Regions from separate parts of the Streptomyces sp. NPDC003697 genome, predicted to be linked through region 2. Evidence: riboswitches for the same ligand, from Rfam matches in the RefSeq annotation. Region 2 holds a riboswitch; the other holds the start of a gene.
The links. A riboswitch is a leader RNA that binds a small molecule or an ion and turns the genes downstream of it on or off. The one in region 2 is predicted to bind cyclic di-AMP.

Region 1: linked by a shared signal. The riboswitch ahead of ACWDNY_RS06435 (M23 family metallopeptidase) and the one ahead of ACWDNY_RS19250 (C40 family peptidase) in region 2 are both predicted to bind cyclic di-AMP.

Annotation. Positions count from the first base shown of each region.
Region 1 covers NZ_JBSFNN010000010.1:46,331-50,966, reverse strand. Annotated here, with positions in the region: gene ACWDNY_RS06450 (bifunctional acetate--CoA ligase family protein/GNAT family N-acetyltransferase) at 1-353, opposite strand, end outside; gene ACWDNY_RS06445 (HPr family phosphocarrier protein) at 534-815, shown strand; gene ACWDNY_RS06440 (GntR family transcriptional regulator) at 1,128-1,823, opposite strand; gene ACWDNY_RS06435 (M23 family metallopeptidase) at 2,047-2,805, opposite strand; cyclic di-AMP (ydaO/yuaA leader) riboswitch at 2,818-2,979, opposite strand; gene ACWDNY_RS06430 (M16 family metallopeptidase) at 3,204-4,592, opposite strand; gene ACWDNY_RS06425 (M16 family metallopeptidase) at 4,589-4,636, opposite strand, start outside.
Region 2 covers NZ_JBSFNN010000046.1:20,758-25,393, forward strand. Annotated here, with positions in the region: gene ACWDNY_RS19240 (MauE/DoxX family redox-associated membrane protein) at 1-421, opposite strand, end outside; gene ACWDNY_RS19245 (hypothetical protein) at 570-755, opposite strand; cyclic di-AMP (ydaO/yuaA leader) riboswitch at 1,803-1,984, shown strand; gene ACWDNY_RS19250 (C40 family peptidase) at 1,988-2,461, shown strand; gene ACWDNY_RS19255 (ATP-binding protein) at 3,018-3,476, opposite strand; gene ACWDNY_RS19260 (helix-turn-helix domain-containing protein) at 3,689-4,555, shown strand; gene ACWDNY_RS19265 (DUF397 domain-containing protein) at 4,565-4,636, shown strand, end outside.

The sequences.
Region 1 (4,636 bases), on a different contig from region 2:
GGGTCTTCGCCGGCGGGGGCGGTCGAGGGGCGGGACGAGGCGGGCCTGCCGTCGGCGCCGATGCGGTCGTAGCGGACGGTGGCGATGAACTCGCCGCCGACCGTGGCCGCGAGGCCCACCCGGTCCACGAAGTCGTGGTGCGTGAAGCGGTGGACGTCCTTGGCGGACAGGCGCGGGTAGGGCGCGAAGAAGCGGTAGTACTTCGACTCGTCCGAGACCTGCTCGTAGAAGCTGACCAGGCGGTCGGCGTCGTCGACGGTGATGGGGCGGATGCGCGCGGTGCCGCCGTCGCGCAGCACCACGTCGGCCTCCCAGTGGGCGGGGTAGGCGTGCCGGTCCGGCGAGGTCTGCATGAGCCCCAGCGTAAGGCTCGCATCGGACGGCGCGGCGAGGCAGTCTTCTGGGGAAGGCGGACGCCGGCCGGGGCCGCGTACGGCGCCGCCCGTGGGCGGGCACCGGCCGCTCACGGCCCACGCCCCCGCATGTGGGAAACTGGTCTAGACAACCCTGGACCACCTGAAGGGCAGCATCACATGGCTGAGCGCCGCGTCAACATCGGCTGGGCCGAGGGCCTCCACGCCCGCCCCGCCTCCATCTTCGTCAGGGCCGCCACGGCCACGGGCGTCCCCGTGACGATCGCCAAGGCCGACGGCACGCCTGTCAACGCGGCCTCCATGCTGGCCGTGCTCAGCCTCGGCGCCGAGGGCGGCGAGGAGATCGTCCTCGCATCCGACGCCGAGGGCGCGGACGCCGCGCTCGACCGGCTGGCCAAGCTGGTGACCGAGGGCCTCGAGGAACTCCCCGAGACCGTCTGACCGCACCGGCCCGTTCCAGCGGTGAGGCCGCCTCGCCCCGTCCACGGGCGGCGCGGCCACGTCGTTCCGCGGCGCGGTGCGGTAGGGGAAGCGGCGTATTTCCCCGGGGATTCCGTGTAGAGGTCAGGCGTCCCACGTCGGACGCCGGGATCTCTTCGCCGGACACCCCTCATCGGGTATCGGAATTCTTCGCCGGTCATTCCGTACGGCACGCCGCGGCGAATACGCGGACAGGCAAGAAAAGGGCCTGGAATGCCGTCCCACCGAATTCGCCTTCCCCCGTTTCTCCGCTCCCTGTATACGCCCCTCGTGTTAATCACGGGGGCCCGGTATGTAGACGGGGCGTTGCGAAGTGCTCTCGGGGACGGCGCCGTCAGGCAGCGCGGGGACGCGCAGCCGGTGCGCGGCGGCCGCGCGCTCGGCGTGCAGGGCGGTGAGCGCCCGGGCCCGCTCCGCATCGCCGCGGGCGATGGCGTCCACGATGGCGCCGTGCTGCGCCCAGGACTCCACCGGATCGGCCGGCGCCCGCACCGTGTACATCCAGGCGGTCTTGTACCGCAGCTGGGTCAGCGCCGACGTCAGCGCGGGACTGCCGCAGGCCCGGGCGAGCGTCTCGTGGAACCAGCCGCCCAGCGGGCGCAGCTCCTCCCGGCTGCCCCGGCCTGCCCGTTCCTGCCCGAGTCCGACCAGGCCGTGCAGCACCTTCAGGTGAGCCCGTGTGCGCCGCTGCGCCGCCCGCGCTGCGCACAGCGGCTCCAGCAGCGCGCGCATCTCCAGCAGGTCCGCCGCCTCCCGCTCGGTCGGCTTGGCGACGCACGCACCCGCGTGCCGCCGGGTCACCACGAACCCCTCCGCCTCCAGCGTGCGCAGGGCCTCACGCACGGGGACCCGGGAGACGCCGTACCGGCGCGCCAGGACCTCCTCTGTGAGCCGGCCTCCGGGCCGGTGGACGCCGGCGACGATATCGTCCCGGATCGCGGTGCACACCGAGTGCGCCGGAATGCGCATGACGACCTCCGCCTCGATTCCCGTGAACGGTGACGCTGTACACGTTTTCCGTGACTCTATGGCAAGGGGCCGCAATGTCCGACGGCGCAGCGGAATCCATGCGTATTCTTTTGGACACGGGCGCGCCCGGGCGCCCGCGAGTCCGGGCGCCCATTGCCCAGGCGTTGGGAAAACGCCGAAAGCCCCGGCTGGGTGGCCGGGGCTTTCGCGAAGTCCGCGCGGGTCAGACGTCGAGGCCGTGCTTGCGCAGGTAGGCCACGGGGTCGACGTCGGAGCCGTACTCCGGGCTGGTGCGGGCCTCGAAGTGCAGATGCGGTCCCGTGACGTTGCCGGTCGCGCCGGAGACGCCGATCTGCTGGCCGGGGGTGACCCGCTGGCCCACCGAGACACCGATCGACGACAGGTGGCCGTACTGGGTGTACATGCCGTCGGCCATCCTGATCACGACCTGGTTGCCGTACGCGCCGCCCCAGCCGGTCTCGACGACGGTGCCGGCGCCGGCCGCGTGCACCGTGGTGCCGCTCGCGGCGTGGAAGTCGATGCCGGTGTGCGAACCGGACGACCACAGGGTGCCGCCGGTCTTGTAGCCGGTGGAGACGTACGAGCCGGAGATCGGCAGGACGAACATGTTCAGGCGCCGACGCTCGGCCTCCCGGGCGGCCCGCTCCTTCGCCTCGCGTTCCTTCTTCGCCACTTCGGCGGCCTGCCGGCGGGCGGCCTCCTCGGCCGCCTTCTCCTCGGCCGCCTGGTGCTGGGCGGCGGCCTGGGCGTCGATCTGCGCGGCGACGGAGTCGCCGATGGTGACCACAGGGGTGAGGCCCGTGTCCTCGGGGCTGGGGGTCTGAGCCGCCATCGCCGGAGCGGCGGCGAGACCGCCGAGGACGCCGGTGGTGGTGAGGGCCGCGACACCGGCCGCGCGGGCGGTGGTGCGGTGTACCCGGCTCGGCCGGCGGTGCTTGCCGGTGGCACGGCTGAACGCCATGGACAGGCTGGTCCTTTCCTTCCCTCTCGCCTACCGGGTTAGCTGACGGGTTCGGAGCAGGAAGGTCTCCTACGGGCCCCCTCGCACGAGGCGCGGGCGTCCGATTCACCCCAGGGACGGTGGGTCCCCGGCTCCCCTGGCTCGCGCCGTACGGGGACTCGGCGATGACTGTCCGGTGCCGCGGGCGCGGCGCACTGCCTGACGGACAGCCGGCATGACGCTAATCGGGCCCGGATTCAATTCCCAAACGGAAGCAAGGTTTTGTAGCGCACGCCACAGGGCAGACAGGCAGTCTCTCCCTCAATTCGGACAACAGGGAGCCCTGGTGACACTCCGGTCACCAGGGCTCCCGCATGCGTGCCGCTCCCCCGGCCGGCCGGGGGCCGGGGGACGGGCCGCTACTCGGCCGTCACCACCTCGACCCGGCCGATGCCGAGGTCCTCGACGGGCGCCTTGATCTGCGCCGCGTCACCGACCAGGACCGTCACCAGGCGGTCCACCGGGAAGGCGTTGACGACGGCCGCGGTGGCCTCCACCGTGCCCGTGGCCGTGAGCTGCCGGTACAGCGCCGCCTGGTAGTCGTCGGGCAGGTGCTGCTCGACCTGGTCGGCGAGCGTGCTCGCCACGGCGGCCGCGGTCTCGTACTTCAACGGCGCCACCCCGACCAGGTTCTGCACGGCGGTGTCGCGCTCGGCGTCGGTGAGGCCCTCGGCGGCGAGCCTGCGCAGCACGGTGAACAGGTCGTCCAGGGCCGGGCCGGTGTTCGGCGTGTCCACGCTGCCGCTGATCGCGAGCATCGCCGCGCCGGAGCCGTCGGGGGCCGAACGCAGCACCTGGCCGAACGCCCGCACGCCGTAGGTGTAGCCCTTCTCCTCGCGCAGGACGCGGTCCAGGCGGGAGGTGAGGGTGCCGCCGAGGCAGTACGTGCCCAGCACCTGGGCGGGCCAGACACGGTCGTGCCGGTCCGGGCCGATCCGGCCGATGAGCAGCTGGGTCTGGACCGCGCCGGGCCGGTCCACGATCACCACGCGGCCGGTGTCGTCGGCGGTGACCGGCGGCACCGCACGCGGCTTGGCCGGGGAGCCGGTCCAGGCGCCCAGGGTCTCGCCGAGCAGCGCGTCGAGGTCGACGCCGGTGAGGTCGCCGACGACCACGGCGGTGGCCGTGGCGGGGCGGACATGCCGGTCGTAGAAGGCGCGGACGGCCGCGGAGTCGATGCCGCGGACCGTCTCCTCGGTGCCCTGCCGGGGGCGCGACATGCGCGAGTCGGCCGGGAAGAGCTGCCGGGACAGCTCCTTCGCGGCGCGGCGGGAGGGGCTGGCCATCTCGTGCGGGATCTCGTCGAGCCGGTTGCGCACCAGCCGCTCTACCTCGCTGTCGGCGAACGCCGGGGCCCTGAGCGCGTCGGCGAGCAGGCCGAGCCCCTTGGCCAGGCGGGAGGCGGGGACCTCCAGGCTCAGGCGGACGCCGGGGTGGTCGGCGTGCGCGTCGAGGGTGGCGCCGGCCCGCTCCAGCTCGGCGGCGAACTCCTCGGCGGAGTGCTTGTCGGTGCCCTCGGAGAAGGCGCGCGCCATGATCGTCGCGACGCCGTCCAGACCGGCCGGCTCGGCGTCCAGCGGTGCGTCCAGCAGCACCTCGACGGCGACGACCTGCTGACCGGGGCGGTCGCAGCGCAGCACCGTCAGGCCGTTGTCGAGGGTGCCGCGCCCGGGTGCGGGGAAGGCCCACGGCTTCGCCTCGCCGGCCTCGGGCCGGGGGTGGAACTCCATCGTGGCGAGATCGGTCACTTCGCCGCCTCCTCGGTGTCGTCGGTGGCCGGGGCCTCGGCGGC
Region 2 (4,636 bases):
CCCGCGGCAGCGACATCCCCGCCGCGCAGGCGGCGAGCCCGGCGAGCAGCACGTTGCGCACGACGTGCCGGACACCGAGCGGGTCCCTCGATCGGCTGCCGAAGCATCGGCAGACCGCGCGAGTGCCCCGGGAGACGACGCAGGCGATGGCGATCGCGAACACGACGAGCAGCGCGGCGGCGAGTGCCAGTCCGGCGCCGGCGAGGCGGGTCCACGGCATCAGGACCAGCGCGCAGACCAGCCACTCCGCCGCCACCACGGCGACGGCCGCCGCCCGGGTCACCGCACGGGGCAGCACGTTCAACTCGCGCACGGACGCGGTGAACGCGGCGAAGGAGTGTCTGCTTCTCACCTTGCCGACGGCAGCGGCGAGGAAGACGGTGGCGATGAGCACGCGCACCGCGGACTCCGCGTAGGGCACGGGTGACACCTCCTGCGGGTCGGGCCGGGAACCGGCCCCGGAACAGGGGCCGGGGACGCCGGACGGTCGTCGGACGGCCGGCGTGTGCGGCGGTCCCGCCGCACACGACACCGGTGTCCCCGGCCGCACTGCAGGTCAGGTCAGCGCCTCAGCAGCTCGGACAGCTGCGCCAGCAGTTGATGGAGCCGCAGTAGGTGTTGACGCAGCACGCGCTGCGCGCGCACTGCCAGCACTCGTTGAAGCACTGACAGGCCTGGGCCGACGCCGCGGCCTCCACCTTGGGGACGAACAGACCGAGAAGCCTGCTGCTGAGGGATTCCAGTGCCTTGGACATGCAGTCCTCCTTCTGGAAGGCGGTAGGGAGGACGACGTGAAGCCGCAGAGCGAGCACCCGCCTGGTGCCCGACGCACGAACGCCCCGGAGTTCCGTGGGGAGTTGCCTCACATCGCCCGGCCAGGAGCCTAGGGACGCAGGGTGCGGCGGGGCCAGCGTCCGGCCGTCCAGGACACCGTCCGGGATGACGCGCCTGTCCGGGACGGTGTCCGGGCCAGGTCCGGGGACGTCGTGCGACCTCTGTCCCGGACGCGGCCACAGATCCGGGACAGGGCGGTTCCGGTCCCCGGAGTGCCAGGACGGGCTCCGCGGCGTGGCGCGGGGGCGGAAGGCCGGGCGGGAGGCCCGCCGTCCCGTGTGCGCCGGCTGCGGCACCAGGTCACCCGCGAACGGTGGAAGGCGGTCGAGCCCGCCGGTGGGACACGCCTCCCGGAACCCATCCGGCGCTCGCGCCACGCCGGCACGGAGCGAGCCGCACCGCCGGACGGCAGGACGGGGCGGGTGCCGGGCACGGGCTTCAGGGCCGCCCGAACGGGTCCGGGCGGGAGGCCGGCGCCACCCGGCTCTCCCGCTTCCGGTCACTGCCGCAGACCGCGCCCCTGGCGCGGGCGCCACGGTGCGCCGGACGGCGAGCGGCTCACGACGCGGGCCACCGTGCGGCCCTGGCAACCCGCTTGACGTCGTGTCATCGACGCGCTCCCCGGGTGTCGGGGGCGAAAGGGCAGGGGTCCGACGCGAAACGAAGCCGAACGGCCTACGCCCTTCCGGTCGACATACGTCGCGGCACGGGGGCTGTCCGAGTTGCGCGCCACGCCTGGCCGACCGACGCAATGAAACGTTCCGCCGCAGGTCCGGGACTCGCGGCGAGCCGTGACGGGTGTTCGATCCGGGGGTGTCCACCCGAACGGGTGAGTGGTGAGTAACAACACAAATCCTCGGTTCAGTTGGGTTTTTCGGACATCCGTGAGCCAAGATCCCTGTCTGACGACAAGCCCCCGCCACAGCGGCGGGGCGGTCCGGGCGGACGCCGAGTCCTGCCGCCGCCCGGATGACCGGTCGACGGAAGTGGATCGGCAGGAGTGGAGGACCCAAGCACGACGGGTCGCCGGAACGGTCATGCCATGGCCGGGCCGAGCAGCCCTTGGGGTGAAGCCGCGGTAACGCGGCCGGGCTACTTCGCCAGCCCGAATCCGACAGGTCATCCTTCACAGGCGGCTGACGAAGGGTTGCGCATGACTGCGCTGAATCGTGTCCCGTCGCTGATGGCCCGGGCCGGCACGGCCTCGGCCCTGACCATCGCCGCCGTGGGTGGCTCGATCGTGGTTCCGGGTGTCGCGTCCGAGGCCGCGGCCGCCACGTCGGCGACGAAGGCGCTGCAGATCGCGGCGTCCAAGAAGGGCTCCCCGTACAAGTGGGGGGCCGTGGGCCCGCGGCGCTTCGACTGCTCCGGGCTCACGCTGTACTCGTTCAAGAAGGCGGGCAAGAAGCTCCCCCGTACGGCGGCCCAGCAGTACAACAGGAGCCGCCACATCTCCGCGAGGAGCCGTCGGGCCGGGGACCTGGTGTTCTTCCACTCGGGCTCGAACGTCTACCACGTGGGCATCTACGCGGGTAAGGGCAAGATCTGGCACGCCCCGAAGACGGGAGACGTGGTGCGGCTGCAGAAGATCTGGACGAAGAGCGTCTGGTACGGGCGGGTCAGCTGACCCGGCCGACAGGGGCGACGGGACGCTTGGTCCGGCCGGACCGGGCGGCGGTGCCCTGGCCGCCGTCCCCACGTCCGGCCGAAGGTGCCGTGCGGACCCCGAGCGCCGGCCGCCGGACGTAGAGCGGTACGCGCCGCCCGGCGCCTCCCGGGCGGCGCGCCACCCCTGAAACGGCCTTGGGTGACCCCGCCACGACTGCCACGGGTCTCGCCCCGGCTGCCGCGGCCCGCCACGGCTTCCGCGGTCCCGGGCGGTGCACTGCGGCCGACACGCTGGGCGGCCGACGCGCCCCCGGGCGGCCGTTGCGACGGGCGCGGGCCCCTGAACGGCGCTTCCGGCTCACGCCGGCCGGCCAGGGGCCCGCGTCCCGCGGCTGCCGCGCCGGGCCTGGCTCACCGCGGCGCCTACGGCCCACCCGGCCGGCGGGCCGCGCCTCGCGGCTCCGGCCGCCCGCGGCCGGTGTCACGGCCGGCCCCGCCCCGGCACCAGGTGCCACGGGCTCGGCGCCGCGAGGGGCCGCCGGCCCGCCGGCGGCGGCGAGCCCACCGCAATCAGCCTAGGGTTCCGGCTGCCCCGCCGCCGTGACCGGAGGGGTGAGCACCGGCCAGGGCAGCGCGATGCAGACCGTCTTGCCGCCCTCGCGGGTGGGTCTGACGCTGAGCCGGCCCCCGTACTCGGCCGTCAGCCACCGGATGATCACCATGCCCCGCCCGTTGTCCTGCTGGACGGCGGCCGGCAGTCGTTTCGGGAACCGGGGGTGGCTGTCGGTGACGCCGATGCGCAGTTGCTCGTCCCGGTCCAGCAGGAGGTCGACCGTGAAGGTCGGCGACTGACCGAGCGTGTGCTGGACGGCGTTGGTGGCCAGCTCCGAGATGATGAGCCGGATCGTGTCGGCGGTGTCCGCCTCAGCCGGCAGGCCCCACTCCGTCAGGGTGTCCGCGACGAAGCTGCGGGCCGCCGACACCGAGACCGGTTCGCTCGGCAGAGTGACGGATGCTTCCAGATGGTCTGCCATGGCGACGTCGTCCCTTTCCCACGCGACCGCAGACCGACACGGAGCGGCTGGTTCGAGTACGGTCCCGGACTGGTGCTTCGCCGTCAGACTGCCACCACCGCGTCGCCCGCGACGGCGATCCACCAAGATCTGCATATATCTGTCGCTCGAAGCGGTGAACTCTGCGACGGCAGACCGTATTCGGGCGGCGCGGAGGGGATAGGGAGTAGCCCATGCAGTACGGTCCCGCGGTACGCCGCCGGAAGCTGGGCGCCGAACTTCGCGCCCTCCGCACCGCCGCCGGCCTGACGAGCGGCGAGGCGGCCGGCCTGGTGGGCTGGCACCAGTCGAAGGTCAGCCGGATCGAGACCGGCGCGAGCGGCGTCAAACCGGCCGACGTGCGCCTGCTCCTGGACGCCTACGCGGTCGAGGACGCCCAGTTGCGTGAGCTGCTGATGGTGCTGGCGGGCTCGCACGACGGCGCCGGCCGGCACCACTGGTGGCATGCCTACCGAGGTGTCCTGCCGCCGACCTACCGGGACTTCATCAGCCTGGAGTCCCAGGCCGGCGGCATGCGCACGCTGGAGACCTCGGTCGTGCCCGGTCTGCTGCAGACGCCCGGGTACGCCCGCGCCGTGACCCGTGCCGCGGTGGAGGGCCTCGACGAGGATCAGCTGGACGCGCTGGTGGAGGTGCGGCTGGCCCGGCAGGACGTACTGCGGGCGCGGCCGCCGCTGGAGCTGAGCGCGGTGCTCGACGAGGCGGTGCTGCGGCGGCAGGTCGGCGGGCCGGGCGTCATGGCGCGACAGCTGGAACGGTTGGTGGAGGCGGCCCGTCTGCCCCAGGTGACGCTTCAGGTGCTGCCGTTCTCGGCCGGAGCCCACATCGGCGTCACCGGCCCTTTTGTCATCTTTTCATTTCTGAGCACTTCTGATCTCGACGTGGTGGTTCTCGACCACTTGACGAGTAGCGCGCATCTCGACCGGAAAGAAGACGTAGAGGCTTACTCGGAAGCCTTCAACTCCCTTCAGGAGCACGCTCTTTCCCCCGAGGAATCGTTGGATTTCATCGCCGCGACAGCCCACGAGGCATCCGCGTAAGGAGGCACCATGTCCGCTGCTCTGCCTCGCACCGTACCTTCCAGTGACGATCTGCACGGCGTGCGATGGCTGCGCAGCAGC